2 regions of the Pseudoalteromonas sp. P80D2 genome follow, and region 2 is predicted to be linked to the other one. Evidence: predicted binding sites of a transcription regulator. Region 2 holds the regulator's gene; the other holds the start of a gene.

Region 1 (7,545 bases), on a different contig from region 2:
AACGTCGTGGCGGTATTCAAACAGGCTCTGTATTGATTGAACAAATGCAGGTTGCTGGTAGTTAATTCATCAATAACGAATCATTTTTTAAAAGCCTCACTTTAGTGGGGCTTTTTTATTTGAAAAAGTACTTTACCTAAACTTAACTTGAGGTTTTATCTTGGTGGCAGTTTAAAAATAAAAAGGAAAACTACCATGTATTTAGAACACGTAAACCTTGTTGTTAGTAATGTTGATGCCATGCTGCACTTTTATAAAGCGGCATTCCCGCACTGGCGTGTGCGTAGTCAAGGCGATAGCAAATGGTCGGGCAAACCGCGCAAGTGGCTGCACTTCGGTGATGATTACCAATATCTTGCATTAAGCGATAACGGTGAAGCTGAAAACCGTGATTTAGCCGGCCACCAAGTAGGCCTTGCTCATTTTGCCTATGTGACAAACGATATTAATGCGGTAGTTGAACGTCTGGTTTCAGCTGGTTATGAAATAGATAAACACGGCCCAGAAAACCCTTACCGTAAAAATGTATATTTCATCGACCCCGCAGGTTTTGAAGTTGAGTTTGTAGAGTATTTTAGTGATATCCCGAGTGAGAGGAATAATGACCAGTGAGGGAGCTATCAGCTTTCAGCCGTCAGTTTTGAGCCGAGCGGTGTTGTTTGTTGGTCAGGCATAGGTTGATCAAATGGCGTTGTATATAAGACGCGCCAAGCAAGCGTGACGCCTACGGTGTAGGCGTGAAATTTATTTCGCGCGAAAATAATTGCACAAAGAGAAGTGAATGAGAAAAGAATGAGGAAGTGATAATAATATTTTTGTTATCTCTAAAGCGAAGCACCTCATATCCTCTTTGTGCGATTAGATGTCTTTGATGTGGGTGTGAAGTTTAGTGAGCTATCAGCTTTCAGGCGTCAGTTTTGAGCCGAGCGGTGTTGTTTGTTGGTCAGGCATAGGTTGATGGAATGGCGTTGCATATAAGACGCGCCAAGCAAGCGTGACGCCTACGGTGTAGGATGCGTTTTAGCGCCGAACAGCTTTACTTTATTCACGGCTAAAGCCGTTCCCACGTTTGATGTAGGCGTGAAATTTATTTCGCGCGTTATCTTATTATATTGCGCGATGTAAAACTGCGGCTACGATAACTCGCACCTAGCACCTAGCACCTAGCACCTAGCACCTCGCAACTTTTACTGCACCTTATTCATTTCTTTCCAACTGGCTTTTAGGCTGTTGGCAAAGCTGATGAACTTTTCCTTCATGGTACGTTTAACTGAAATCTCGACTGAGCCTAGCCATACATTACCTTCAATGGTGATGGTTGGGCCTTGGCCTTTATTTAAGGCAACTGATTTGTTTTCTACGCTGCCAATCACACTAAATAATTTAGATACCACATTTACATGTTCTGGTACGTAGATTTCGTCGTTACCTAAAATACAGTTCACGTAAATGGTGACATGCTGATGTTGGAAAATTGCTTCGCTAAAGTCGAGTTCGATTGAACCTAAGCAGTTTGTTAGGTGAATTTCTTTTGGTACTACCCATTGGCCGCTGCGCTCATTTGAACCCAAAATACTACGAAGCTGCAGGCTTTCGTTGTCACTGCTGTGGCTATAGTGAGGTTTAAATTGCGCATGCTTATGCGATTTGTAGTCAATATCTGCTTTCAGATCTAAATCTGCAACTAGTTCAACCAGTACTTCGTTGCTAGTGGCTGCCATTGCCTGGTCTAGTCGGCGTTCAAATGCTTCGGCTGAAATAACAGCATGACTGTAGTTATAAATGAGTTGATCAATGACTTCTTCTCTTACTTGATCGATTGGGCGATCTTCAAGTTTAACGGCCATGGTAGTTCCCTGTTGTGATTTTAAAGGTGATTTTTTAGTTATTAATTACGAAGCAAGCCTTAGGCCAAAGTTTATTTTTATATAAATCAATGATTTGTGTTTTTTGCTAATAAACAACTTCGTTAAATTAACCACAGATTAATAAAATCAGCAACTAAGTGGCCATTTTTGCAACATCGTGAACTTCTTACCGAGCAGCTTGTAAATCTTTACCTAAATGAATATAAATAGTCGCTGAATAGGTGTTTAACTCACTGAAAATAAACAAATAAATAGTTGGCATTATAGTCGCATTAGTAAAAGTGTCTTTAATCAAAAGGAGAAAGATTATGAACACTTTTAACAAATCTATGATTGCCGCTTTAGTAATTGGTGCAACTAGCATGTCAGCTCAGGCAAGCAGCTGGGAAAATGAAAGTAAAGATGCTTGGATTGATGGTAAGGCAGAAACTGTGCTTCTTATGAACACAAACCTTAACAACTTTGACATCAACACTGATGTAACGAATGGCAAGGTTGTACTTACAGGTAAAGTTGATAGCGAATTAGATAAAGAGCTTGCTGAAGAGCTAGTTCTTAGCCTAGACGGTGTTAGCTCTGTTGATAACAAACTAACTGTTGTTAAAAACATGAAAGCTAAGCACATGAAATCAGACAAAGCTGATTCAGCAGAAAGCGACTTAACCGACGCAAAAATCAGTACTGTAATCACGACACGTTATTTATTTAACTCAGAAGTAGGTGGTACAGACATCGATGTTGATACTGATATGGGTGTGGTAACACTAAAAGGTACTGTTGAGTCTGATGCAGAAAAGCAATTAGCGGTAAGCATTGCTGAAAATGCTGAAGATGTTCGCAAAGTAATCGATGAATTAACGATTGTTGCTGAATAATAGCAAGCCCTATATAGCCCAGCTTTGGCTGGGCTTATCTTTTTCAAGGAGTGAGTCATGGATTTAATACGTATTATTTTATCGGTTTTAATTCCACCTCTCGGCGTATTTTTACAGGTAGGTTTAGGTGCGCAGTTCTGGATTAATATTCTTTTAACCTTATTAGGGTACATTCCAGGTTTGATTCATGCTGTGTATATCATCGCTAAGCGATAATCACCGCATTAATCTACAAGGATGGGTAATGGAGCACAGCAAGGAAGGGCTGTAGGAGTAACGGACGATAAACCGCAAGGAGTTTACAGTATGGATGATGTAACTACGCACAAAGGACAACAAGGAAGTAACAAGGCGTTATGGAGTAGCGCACAATGGCAACGCTTTATGGATAAAGTGAATGGAGATGACAGCAAGGAATAAGCTTAGGCAGGAGCCAAACAGGATGAAGCTAGCGTAAGGAGGAGACTATATGGAACAAGTACAAACGCAACCAACAAAAGGATTGACCGACAAAGGAGTTGCTTTATGGAACAAGCAACAGTGGCACGAATTTATGGAACACGCGAAAGCGGTTGCGCCACGACTAACAGGGAAGGCTGACGATAAAAACCCGATGTCATCTTCAGGTGACATCGGGTTTTTAACTACTTCAGCAATTTATCTTTATAACTTAAATTGATTCACCGTCTTATTTAAAGCGGCTGCCAATTCATTCAAATCACGTGCTTCATCCGCCAATTCATGGGCATGATCTGCAGTGCTATTCACTAAGTGATTAATCGCTGCCAAGCTATTGTTAATATCTTCTGCAACCACAGTTTGCTGCTCTGTCGAAGTCGCAATTTGATGACTTTGATCTTGTACATTTGTCACAGATTGGGCGATATCTTGCAGTGCTTGCAATACAATTTGTGTTTGCTCTACTGAGCCTTCAGCACGTTCTTGTCCTTGTTGCATCATAGTCGATGCTTGTTGGGCAATTTGCTGTAAACGGCTGATCATGTTGCGAATATCATCCGTAGACTCTTGCGTTCTGCTTGCTAGTGAACGAACTTCATCAGCAACAACTGCGAAACCTCGGCCTTGTTCACCCGCGCGGGCCGCTTCAATTGCCGCGTTCAGTGCAAGTAAGTTAGTTTGCTCAGCAATTGAGTTGATAACATCAACCACCGCGCCGATATTGCCACTTTCTTGCTCAAGACCCGCAACCACTTTAGACGCTTCACCAATATGGCTTGCAAGAGCGGTCATGACTGACTGAGCTTGAGTAGAGCGTTTCGTACCGTCAACGGTGATGGTTTGCACTTCTTCAGCGGCATTATTGGTGTGCTGGGCATTGCGCGAGATTTCCATCACTGTAGACGCCATCTCGGTTACCGCCGCGCTAACACTATCAACTTGCTGCTTTTCTTGCTGAATTTCATCGTTGGTTTTTTGCGATACAATTTTTAACTGGCTCGCAGCTTGGCTTAGTTGCTCAGCCTGCGCAGCAGTATTAAGCATCATTGCACGAAGTTTATCGATGAAGGTATTCATGTGATGAGCAAGTTGGCCCACTTCATCATTACTCTTGATTTCGATTTTCTGTGTTAAATCGCCATCACCTGATGCGATATCACGCATGATGTAAGTTAGCTTAGTCAGCGGCTTGGTGATCATTTGCGTGGCCCAGAAGATCATCGCAATGATAATCGCAAGAATGATGATCACTGAGGTTGTGGTTGTCATCACCGCATCATTTACTGGTTCATCAATCATGCTGGTCGGAATTAAAATACCCACATACCAATCAAGATAAGGGGTTTCTAACTCAAGGCGGTTGTATACAACGTAATATTGCTCACCTTTGAAAGTAACAAAGCTGCTGCCATCTTTTTGGCTTTTCATCGCGCGGTTTAATTCGCTAAAGCCTGATGTGTCGCTAAATTGTTTTTCGAGGGCATCTAAGCCTTCCTTGCCATTCGGACCTTCGTCAGTCACAGATAGCTTGTGGCCAGTGCGCTTAGATAAGTGCACAACCTTTTGATTGCCATCAAGTAAGAAACCAAAGCCTTGGCCATTAAAGCGAATTTCTTCAACCATGTCGTTAATGTTGTTTAGCTGTAAATCAACACCACCAAAGCCTATTAGTTTGTTTTGTTTATAAACAGGCTGTTGTACAACTGCAGAGGCATTACCTGTGGTTAAATCCACAGAAATAGGACCTACATAGAGTTTGTTGATCTTTAAAGCATCTTGCCACCAACCACGTTTGTAAGCGTAGTAAGGTTGGCCATTATAATGAGTGGTTCGCTCGTTTTCTTTAAAGTACTCACCTGTTGTTGCAGATGCAAAGAAGGCAGATAAGATGTTGTCATCGTTGCCACTGATACGCACAAAATCTTGATTAACGCTGTCGTATCCAGGTTGGTTATCAAGGCTTTGATCACGTTCAGTCCAATTGTCGAACCAATTCACTAAATGCGGATTTGTAATGAAGGTTTGAACCACTTTACCGTATTTGGCAAAGTAACCTTGCATTGAAAGTCGTTCACTCTGTAAATAGCTGTCGGCTTCGCGTTGAATAGCTTGGCGCGATAGGTCAGCAATATGGCTAACAAAAAAACTAGACGCGATGATCAGTAGTACACTTATCGTCCCGCCGATGAGTAGTAATATTTTTTTACGTAAAGAGAGGTTATTTAACATAGATGCACGTGTTTTTATTATCGGGTAGAGTTATCTATCTAATCATATTTGCACCCAAATCGCTATACCGTTAAGCGAACGTTAATAATAAATACTATGAGGTTGTTGGATAAATGAGTAATGAAAATAATAAACTGGTCGTTTTAGGTGCAGGTTGGCTTGGTAGTGCGCTTTGTGTTGAGGCAAAAGAATTAGCATGGCAAGTGCAGGGAACACACCGTAGTAGCGAGCACGAACATGATTTTCAGCGCCAGTTTGCGCTTGAAGGTACAGTGCTTAAACACGATGTTTCACTTGAAGATGCATGGTGGGTGAGTGCAATTCCACCGCGTAGTCGCAGCTCAGAAAGTAATTATTTAGCTACTTTGCAAGCAGGACTTGAGCTTGCCAAGCAACTAAATTGTAAAGGCTTTATTTTATGTTCTTCGACGGGTGTTTACCCAACTGACAATGGTCATTATGACGAAAGTACAGTAATTAATTGCCAATCAGCGCGCCAGCAACTGCTATTTGATGCTGAGCAGTTAGTGCTAAATGCCGGTGGTAAAGTATTGCGTTTAGCGGGCCTTGTTGGTCCTGGGCGCGACCCGGGTAAGTTTGTTGCAGGTAAAGAGCTTTCTAGCTCAAGTCAGCAAGTGGTAAACATGGTACAGCAGCAAGACGTGATAGCGGCGATTTTTTCTGTCATTGAAAACTGGTCAAGCGCGAGCAGCATTTATAATGTGGTCAATCCGGCGCATCCAACAAAAGCAGATTACTACCAACAAAAATGCGCTGAGCAGGGTAATCAGCCACCGACATTTACTAGCCATGATAAAGGCCAGCGTATCATTGATGGCTCGGCGATTGAGTCACTGAATTTTCGTTATCAAGCGCCTATTTAGCTACTTCTTAAAAGTTAGGTGGCCGCCCAGTCGGTATTTACTGCCCGGTGAGACTAAGCGCGCAAAGCTTACAATACCTTGCGATGACCACGTTCGGCGGATCACTTGTAAGCATGGCTCTTCATTGTAAAGGTTGAGCCATTCACACATTTCTTGGTTGGGCATGATTGCTTCGACCGTATGGCGAGCCTCGGTGAGTGGGGCATTTTGCGATAAGTATTCATGGGGTGTTAGGCTGTGAAAATCTTGTTGTAAGTAGTCTTTAGCAAGAGCGGGGTTTACAAAACGCTCCTCAACTTGCAAAGGTTGTTCGTTCTCATTGTGCACAATCACACTTCGATAAACATGGCTGTCGACCTCGACACCCAAAGCAATCGCGATGGGGGCAATTGCGCTGATTGATTCCATCACTAAAATCGTACAACTGTAATTGCTGTTGCGCGCTTTAACTTCATCGGCAATGTTTTTGATTTCTAGTAACGATGATTGTGATTTGAAGCTGGCAACAAAAGTACCTTGCCCTTGGCTGCGGGTTAAAATACCGGCATCGGTTAACTCACTGAGCGCGCGCCTAGCTGTCATGCGGCTAACTTGAAATTGACTGGTGAGTTCGTTTTCTGAAGGGACACGGTCGTTCTCTTGCCATTCTCCCGATTGAATATTTTCCAGAATGAATTCTTTTATTTGCGCAAACTTAGGGACGCTCATTATGAAAAGTTTATTTACAAGTTAACAATGTGTTACAAGGTGACATAATTTCCTTGTATATACAAGATGAGTTGATAAACTTTAAGCAAATTTAAATTTAGGCTCATACTGAGCCTTTAGCAAGCATCAAGATAGGTGAAAAATGCACACAACCAACAATGATCAAGCGCTCTGGGATTTACTGATCACAGATGCCAATATCGCCACAATGGATCCTGCTGTTGATGCACCATACGGCGCCATTGAAAATGCAGCGATTGCCGTTAAAGATGGCAAAATTGCCTGGTTAGGTGCACAAACCGATTTACCTAAGTTTGACGCGTTAGCAACGCCAACAGTCTCTGCAAAAGGGCAGTGGTTAACACCTGGGTTGATTGATTGTCACACTCACTTAGTGTTTGCCGGTAGCCGTGCAGAAGAATTTGAGCAGCGCTTGCAAGGTGTTAGCTACGAACAAATCGCTGCAAACGGTGGCGGTATTGCAAGCACAGTACGTGCAACTCGCGAAGCTGATCACGAAAC
Region 2 (7,545 bases):
GTACGAGCGAAGGCAGTAAATTAACCGGAATATTATCAACGCAATAATAGCCTAAGTCTTCAAGTACTCGTAAAGCGACCGATTTACCTGAGCCTGAGCGACCGCTGATAATTATTAATTCCATTTATGCCTCTGCTGATATGACCTGAAACAGTTGCTGATCGGTAGTAGCACTACGCAGCTGTTTACAAAATTCTTTATCTTTAAGTCTATCAGCAATTGTTGATAAGGTCTTTAGGTGAAGCTGACAGTCACCATCTGGTACGATGAGTGCCACAAAAATATCAACTGGACGATTATCAATTGCATCAAAATTAATAGGGGATTCACTCACTATCACAAATGCATGAGGCTCATCTGCGCCGCTCATTCGGCCATGTGGAATAGCAATACCTCGGCCAATGCCGGTGCTACCTAGTTTTTCTCGGTTGAGTAAAGCATCTAGGATATCTTGTTGCGATAAATGAGGAAGCTGCTGGTGGGCCAGTTCGCTGATATATTCAAGAATTCTTTTTTTGCTATTAAAAAGGACCGCAGCTTTGCTGCAGTCCTGGTTAGTAAGTGAACTTAGTTTCATAATTTAATGTCGAGCTAATTTCTCTTTGTGTTTAATGACTTGGCGATCAAGTTTATCGATCAGTGAGTCAATGGCTGCGTACATATCTTGATGTTCTGTAGAAGCGAACAATTCGCCTCCGTTTACATGTAAAGTTGCTTCTGCTTTTTGGCTTAATTTTTCTACATCTAGAATGACATGAACATTATTAATATGGTCAAAATGCCTTTCTAGTTTCGCAAACTTGGTGTTTACATAGTCTCTTAATGAATCTGTGATTTCTACATGACGACCAGTTAAATTTAGTTGCATAAGCATTTTTCCTTCTATGTAAAACGTCTAAATCAGACTCTTACGCTGATTAGACGGAGGTATTGCTAGAGACTCACGATATTTTGCAATTGTACGTCTAGCTACTTTAATTCCTTGCTCAGCCAATATATCTGCAATTTTGCTATCACTCAATGGTTTAGCTGAGTTTTCTGCAGCGACTAACTTCTTGATTAAAGCGCGTATTGCTGTAGAAGAACACTCACCACCATTTTCGGTGCTGACATGGCTTGAGAAGAAATATTTCAACTCAAAAATACCCCGTGGGGTATGCATATATTTTTGCGTTGTTACCCGTGAAATCGTCGATTCATGCATTTCGACCATTTCAGCAACATCATTTAGCACCATCGGCTTCATTGCCTCAGGGCCATGCTCAAAGAAAGCTTGTTGTTGTTGAACGATACAGTTGGTCACTTTTAATAGCGTATCGTTACGGCTTTCTAAGCTCTTAATAAACCACTTTGCTTCTTGTAAGTGAGAGCGAATAAATTGGCTGTCGCTACTTGATTTAACAGAGCGAGACATCGCCGCATATTGGCTGTTCACTCTAATCTTTGGCATACAATCTGGGTTTAACTCGACTACCCAGCGGCCTTTCACTTTTTTCACTGATACATCAGGTATAACGTACTCAGATTCTTCGCGTACTATGCTATCCGCAGGCTTAGGATTTAAGCTGTGAATAAGCGTCATCACTTCTTTAAGCTCATTTTCTTTAAGCTTAGTCTTTTTCATCAAAGTTCGATAGTCGCGACTCGCTAATAATTCGATATGCTCAGATAAAACCATTTTAGTTTCAGCTAAATATGGCGTATCGGCATCGAATTGGCGTAGCTGAATGCACAGGCATTCTTGTAAACTGCGCGCGCCAATACCCACAGGATCAAATAACTGAATTCTTTTTAAGACCGCTTCGACTTCATCAAGTTCGATTTCTTCTTCATCGTTATTTTGATTAAAGCTTTCGACGATATCTTCACAGCTTACCGTTAAAATACCTGAGTCATCGATAGCTTCTACAATTGCCACAGCAATCGCTTCATCAGTAGGGCTAAATGGCGTGAGTTGCAATTGCCACATCAGGTATTCGTGAAGGGTTTCGGTTGATGCTCCCTGATAGATAGATTCATCTTCAGGCATTGGCCCTGACGATGTTGAAGGGGCGGCACTCATGTACTCATCCCAGGTAACATCCATTGCTAAGTCATCGCTTACGGTGTCTTTATTGAGAGCATCACTACTTTCTTGCTCGTACTCGCTAGGTGCTTCTTCGGCAGACGCGCTGACTTGTACATCGTCAGATTCAGCTTTTTGCTCATTCTTGCCGGTGCTTTCTTCGTTGTAATCCGCTTCTTCCACTTCAAGTAGAGGATTACTATCAAGCGCTTCTTGAATTTCTTGCTGGAGATCCAATGTACTGAGCTGCAACAAACGAATAGCTTGTTGCAGTTGTGGAGTCATTGTAAGTTGCTGGCCCATGCGCAGCTGTAATGATTGCCTCATGTATCCCTAACAATCCTTTTTAAGTTATCGATACCTGTATAAACACAGTTATCGATTTATTGTCATTGTTATAAGTCTAGCAGATGCTCTAGTCGCTGGCGTAATGGTTACAGCCTGAATTGCTCGCCTAGATATACATCGCGTACAGTTTGGTCTGCTAATACGTGCTCAGGTGTGCCTGATGCAATTAGCTCCCCATGAGAAACAATGTAGGCTTTTTCACAAACATCAAGGGTTTCTCGAACATTATGGTCAGTAATTAGTACACCGATACCACGATTTTTTAGGTGCTCAATAATTTTCTTTATATCTAACACTGAAATTGGATCAACACCAGCAAAAGGCTCATCTAAAAGGATAAATTTAGGATTAGCGGCTAATGCGCGAGCAATTTCTACACGGCGTCGCTCACCACCTGACAGCGCCATACCTTGGCTGTCACGAATGTGTTGAATACTAAACTCATCAAGTAAGCTATTGAGTGTTTCTTCGCGGGTGGTTTTATTTAGATCTTTACGAGTTTCTAAAATGGCCATCAAGTTTTGGTAAACCGTCAACTTTCGAAAAATTGACGATTCTTGTGGCAGATAGCCAATACCTAAACGCGCACGGCTATGCATTGGTAAAAGGGTGATATCGTTATCATCAATACTGATTTTACCTTTGTCGCTAGGTACTAGGCCTACAATCATATAGAAGGTCGTTGTTTTACCTGCGCCATTTGGACCAAGCAAGCCAACAATACTGCCAGCTTCAACTTCAAGACCGACATTTTTAACCACTTGGCGGCCTTTGTAGCTTTTAGCTAAAAGCTCTGCTTTTAATGTGCTCATGGTTGGCCTTTATTATCTTTTTTATTTTCAACAGGCACTAAAATAGTGTGTACACGATCTGTTGAATTTTCGTCTTTTTCAGCACTGATCAGCTGCTGTGCCATATCATAGGTAATGCTTTTTGCTGTTACTTTTTGACCTGCTTGAGTAACTTCAGCTTCACCATTTAAGGTTAAGAAGCGTTTTGCAACATCATAACGTACTTCTTCTGCGCTAGCGCTCATTACGGTGCCATCAGCTTGCTTTTCTTCGAAGTAAGCAGGCTTACCTGTGGCAATAATCAACTCTACTGTACCTTCGGTGTCACCGCCGTGTGCTTCAAGGCGTTCAGCGGTAATACGACGATTACCATGCACGATCTCTACGTTACCTTCAAATATGCCAACGCCATCTTTTAGTTTACCTACTTGGCGATCTGAGCTAATGCTAATTTGAGCGCCAGTTTGCTCGGCAGCTGCGCCCGAAAAGGCAATCAATAAGCTTGGGATCAGGAGTAATTTCTTCAGTTTATTGGTCATAGTATATGGTTCGTGTATGGTTAGTTAACTCAACAATTTCGGTTTTTAAATCGGCTTTTAAGCCTTTACCGGTAATCTTTAAATTCGGTCCTGTTAGTGTCACAGGTTGCTTAGAAAACATGGTCATTTTATCAATGTCGACATTAATGTTTTCTGCTTTTATATCTTCGATCATGCCGTTATGGGTTAAGTTTTTAGCAACTACATCCCCTTCAAAAATCAGCTGATCGTTTTCGTACAATGTGGCTTCTTTGGCTTTTACTTGCCAAACCTGCTGGTCGCCATAAATAGTAAAAATAGGTTGCTCAAAAAAGGTAAACCCTAATTGTTGATACAACTCCATTTTAGCAGCAGCCACTTTATGACTAATTTTGCCTTGCTCGTCATACGCTGTTTGCTTTAACGCCACTGCGGTGTAATCAGGTGTTGCGATGATCTCGTCTTCACTAGTTATTGTGTCTGTTGATTGGTTAAAGTACGGGTACCATAACCACACCATGCAACAAACAAAAACAATACTCAGTAAAATACGGGCTATATTCATGCGCTGGTTCCATCGCTAGTTAACGGCTTACCGTTTTCTAACATGAGTAAATCAGTTAATTCACGCACAGCTCCAAAGCCACCTGGTAATAATGTGGTGTAATGAGCCAGCTTTTTAATCAGTGGGTGTGCGTCGTTTACAGCAACAGCAAACCCTACTTTTTCCATTACTGGTAAGTCTGGACCATCATCACCAATATAGGCAATTTGTTCATCGGTCAGCCCCAGTTTATCTTTTAACTCTTGATAAGCAATCAGCTTATCTTCTTGTCCCTGATAAATGTGCTGAACTGTTAGGCTAGTCATTCGCTGCTGAACTATTTGTGAATGGCGGCCAGTAATCACTGCCACTTCAAAGCCACTATTAATGAGCGCTTTAATACCAAAGCCATCTTTAGTATTAAATGCTTTAAGCTCTTCGCCATCATTACCTATATAAATTCGGCCATCAGAAAAAACGCCATCTATATCACAGATTAGCAATTTTACTTTTTGTGCGCGCTGACTCACATCAGGGCTAAGAGGCTGGTATAGCTCGGCGAATGTCATTGCTTAAAGAACTCCTGCTTTTAATAGGTCTTGCATATTAAGGGCACCAATTGGCGTATTACTTTGATCTACCACAATTAAACCATTGATACGTTTACGTTCCATAATATTTAAAGCTTCAGCTGCAAGCATATCAGGGCGAGCAGTTGTACATGAACGGGTCATTACTTGGCTAATTGCCGTATTATGGATATCGATGCGCTGCTCTAAAATACGGCGTAAGTCACCATCAGTGAATAATCCGGCTAACTTTTCATCTGCACCAATCACCGCGGTCATACCAAGGCCCTTGGCTGACATTTCGATTAGTGCGTCTTTAATGCTTTGGGTTTCGCTAACGATTGGCGTGGCGTCGCCTGCGTGCATCACATCATCTAATGTAAGCAATAAACGTTTACCTAAGCTGCCACCCGGGTGCGAAAGCGCAAAATCATCGGCTGTGAAACCACGGGTTTCAAGTAACGCAACCGCCATTGCATCACCCATCACCAAGGTTGCTGTGGTACTTGCAGTTGGGGCAAGGCCTAACGGGCATGCCTCTTGGCTTACTTTAATGCACACATGTACATCAGACAGTTTTGCCATGGTTGAGTCTGGGTTGCCAGTGAGTGAAATCATCTTTGCGCCAATACGCTTAATAACGGGGATAATACTAAGTACTTCGCTGGTCTCACCTGAGTTCGAAATACACATTACCACATCATCACGGGTGATCATGCCTAAATCACCATGGCTTGCTTCGCCAGGGTGAACAAAAAATGCCGGTGTGCCAGTACTTGCAAGGGTCGCCGCAATTTTATTACCAACGTGGCCAGACTTGCCCATACCAATCACAATAATACGACCTGTACATTGGAACATTAATTGGCAAGCGTTATCGAAATCTTGATTTATATATTGCTCAATTTCTTGTAAAGCTTGTGCTTCAATTTCGAGTACGCGCTTACCCTGCGCGATAAAGCTAGGTTGTGTCATTAATTATCCTACTTGGCTGAAAATATAGCCCTGATATGCAATAAATGCGACTAACAAGAAGCCACCTTCTACTCTATTGATACGACGAGCACCTTTAAAGTTCAATGACATGGCAATCAATACAACGGTTGCTGCAATCATGATAAGTGCATCGCGGTTTGCCGCAGAAGGGTCAATAACTGATGGGTTGATAATACCCGCAAGTGGTAATACGGCGAGTAAATTGAAAATGTTTGAGCCAACGATATTCCCAAGCGCTAAATCGTCTTCGTTTTTTAATACCCCTGCAATACAGGCTGCCAGCTCTGGTAAGCTGGTACCAATAGCAATAATGGTTAAGCCTATTACAAGGTCTGATAGACCAAAATATTTCGCAATATCAACGGCTGATTCAACTAAAAAGTGTGAACTAATGGGTAATAAAATCATGCCGATGACTAACCAAAATACGGCTGATTTAGTGCTTACATCGTTCGGAACGTCTTCACATGCTTCGCTGACAAATGGGTCATCTTGGTTTTTAGCACGCAGAGACACAATAACTAAGCCACCAATAAACACGGCAAAAGCAATCATCAAGGCAATGCCTTCAGCGAACGAAAAATAGTTATCTGAGAACACATACCAAGCAGCTACAGAGATTAACAGGACCAGCGGCATTTCACGTTTAAGTGTCATTGAAGATACTGAAAGAGGGCGTAGTAAAGCTGTGACACCAAGTACAAGTAAGATGTTAGTAATGTTAGAGCCGACCGCATTACCTACCGCAGTATCTGTTTTATCAGCAAGTGCTGCCGATGCAGATACCATCATTTCAGGGGCTGATGAGCCCATAGCAACAACGGTTAAACCAATGATTAGGGTGGGGATCCCCATATTTTTTGCGAGTGCAGCCGCCCCATAAACAAACCGATCGGCACTCCAAACGAGTGCAGCAAAACCAATAATTAAAATGACAAAAGAAGTCACCATTGTGATACGCCAACATTACTTATACAGATGACTGCAAATAGTAACAAAAGCGAACCTGAAAGTATAAGTAAAAGAATGGGCTGGCGAGCATAAAGCGTGCTTAGCAAGGAAACTAAATTTCAGGTGTCGTTAAGCTCTTTGCAGCTAGCTTTAGAATTTATTGATAGAAAATATTACAAAATTTTACGATTTGTTTTTTCCATCTTGACTAAAAAACCCTTAAAATGGCAAAACTAGTGAAAAACGTTATGGAGAGCGACTTGTCGCAATCAATAGTAGAAATCAAGGATGTAACCTTTTCACGGGGCGATAGAATCATATATAGAAATATGAGTTTTAACATTCCGAAAGGCAAGATTACCGCTATCATGGGACCAAGCGGCATTGGTAAAACCACCATGTTGCGCTTAATTGGCGGTCAGCTTAAACCTGATTCTGGTGACATTTTATTTGAAGGCAACAGCATTCCTGGCATGACTCGCAAGGAACTTTATGCTGCCCGCACCAAAATGAGTATGCTGTTTCAAAGTGGCGCTTTATTTACCGATATGTCAGTGTTTGACAATATCGCCTTTCCTTTGCGCGAACATACTCAACTCAGCGAAGATTTAATCCGACTTGTCGTTTTAATGAAATTACAAGCTGTCGGCTTACGTGGCGCACAAGACTTAATGCCGTCTGAGCTTTCTGGTGGTATGGCTCGCCGTGCTGCTTTAGCGCGTTCAATTGCTCTTGATCCAGAGCTTATCATGTACGATGAGCC

The links. The regulator sigma-54, encoded in region 2, starts transcription at its own class of promoters, with help from an activator protein. The targets are predictions, from matches to a motif close to GTTGGCACGNNNNTNGNNT.
Region 1: a site for sigma-54 is predicted at 2,123-2,141, ahead of VRK28_RS07325 (BON domain-containing protein). Genes of this name have one in related genera too.

What each region holds. Positions count from the first base shown of each region.
Region 1 covers NZ_JAZDAR010000028.1:45,743-53,287, forward strand. The annotation lists gene pmbA (metalloprotease PmbA) at 1-65, shown strand, start outside; gene VRK28_RS07315 (VOC family protein) at 196-612, shown strand; gene VRK28_RS07320 (LiaF domain-containing protein) at 1,188-1,847, opposite strand; gene VRK28_RS07325 (BON domain-containing protein) at 2,177-2,743, shown strand; gene VRK28_RS07330 (YqaE/Pmp3 family membrane protein) at 2,801-2,959, shown strand; gene VRK28_RS07335 (hypothetical protein) at 3,213-3,422, shown strand; gene VRK28_RS07340 (methyl-accepting chemotaxis protein) at 3,407-5,431, opposite strand; gene VRK28_RS07345 (NADP-binding protein) at 5,545-6,315, shown strand; gene hutC (histidine utilization repressor) at 6,316-7,023, opposite strand; gene hutI (imidazolonepropionase) at 7,166-7,545, shown strand, end outside.
Region 2 covers NZ_JAZDAR010000026.1:452,617-460,161, reverse strand. The annotation lists gene rapZ (RNase adapter RapZ) at 1-124, opposite strand, end outside; gene ptsN (PTS IIA-like nitrogen regulatory protein PtsN) at 125-577, opposite strand; gene hpf (ribosome hibernation promoting factor) at 581-868, opposite strand; gene VRK28_RS06900 (RNA polymerase factor sigma-54) at 896-2,392, opposite strand; gene lptB (LPS export ABC transporter ATP-binding protein) at 2,500-3,225, opposite strand; gene lptA (lipopolysaccharide transport periplasmic protein LptA) at 3,222-3,743, opposite strand; gene lptC (LPS export ABC transporter periplasmic protein LptC) at 3,733-4,287, opposite strand; gene kdsC (3-deoxy-manno-octulosonate-8-phosphatase KdsC) at 4,284-4,835, opposite strand; gene VRK28_RS06875 (KpsF/GutQ family sugar-phosphate isomerase) at 4,839-5,810, opposite strand; gene VRK28_RS06870 (calcium/sodium antiporter) at 5,814-6,782, opposite strand; gene VRK28_RS06865 (ATP-binding cassette domain-containing protein) at 7,031-7,545, shown strand, end outside.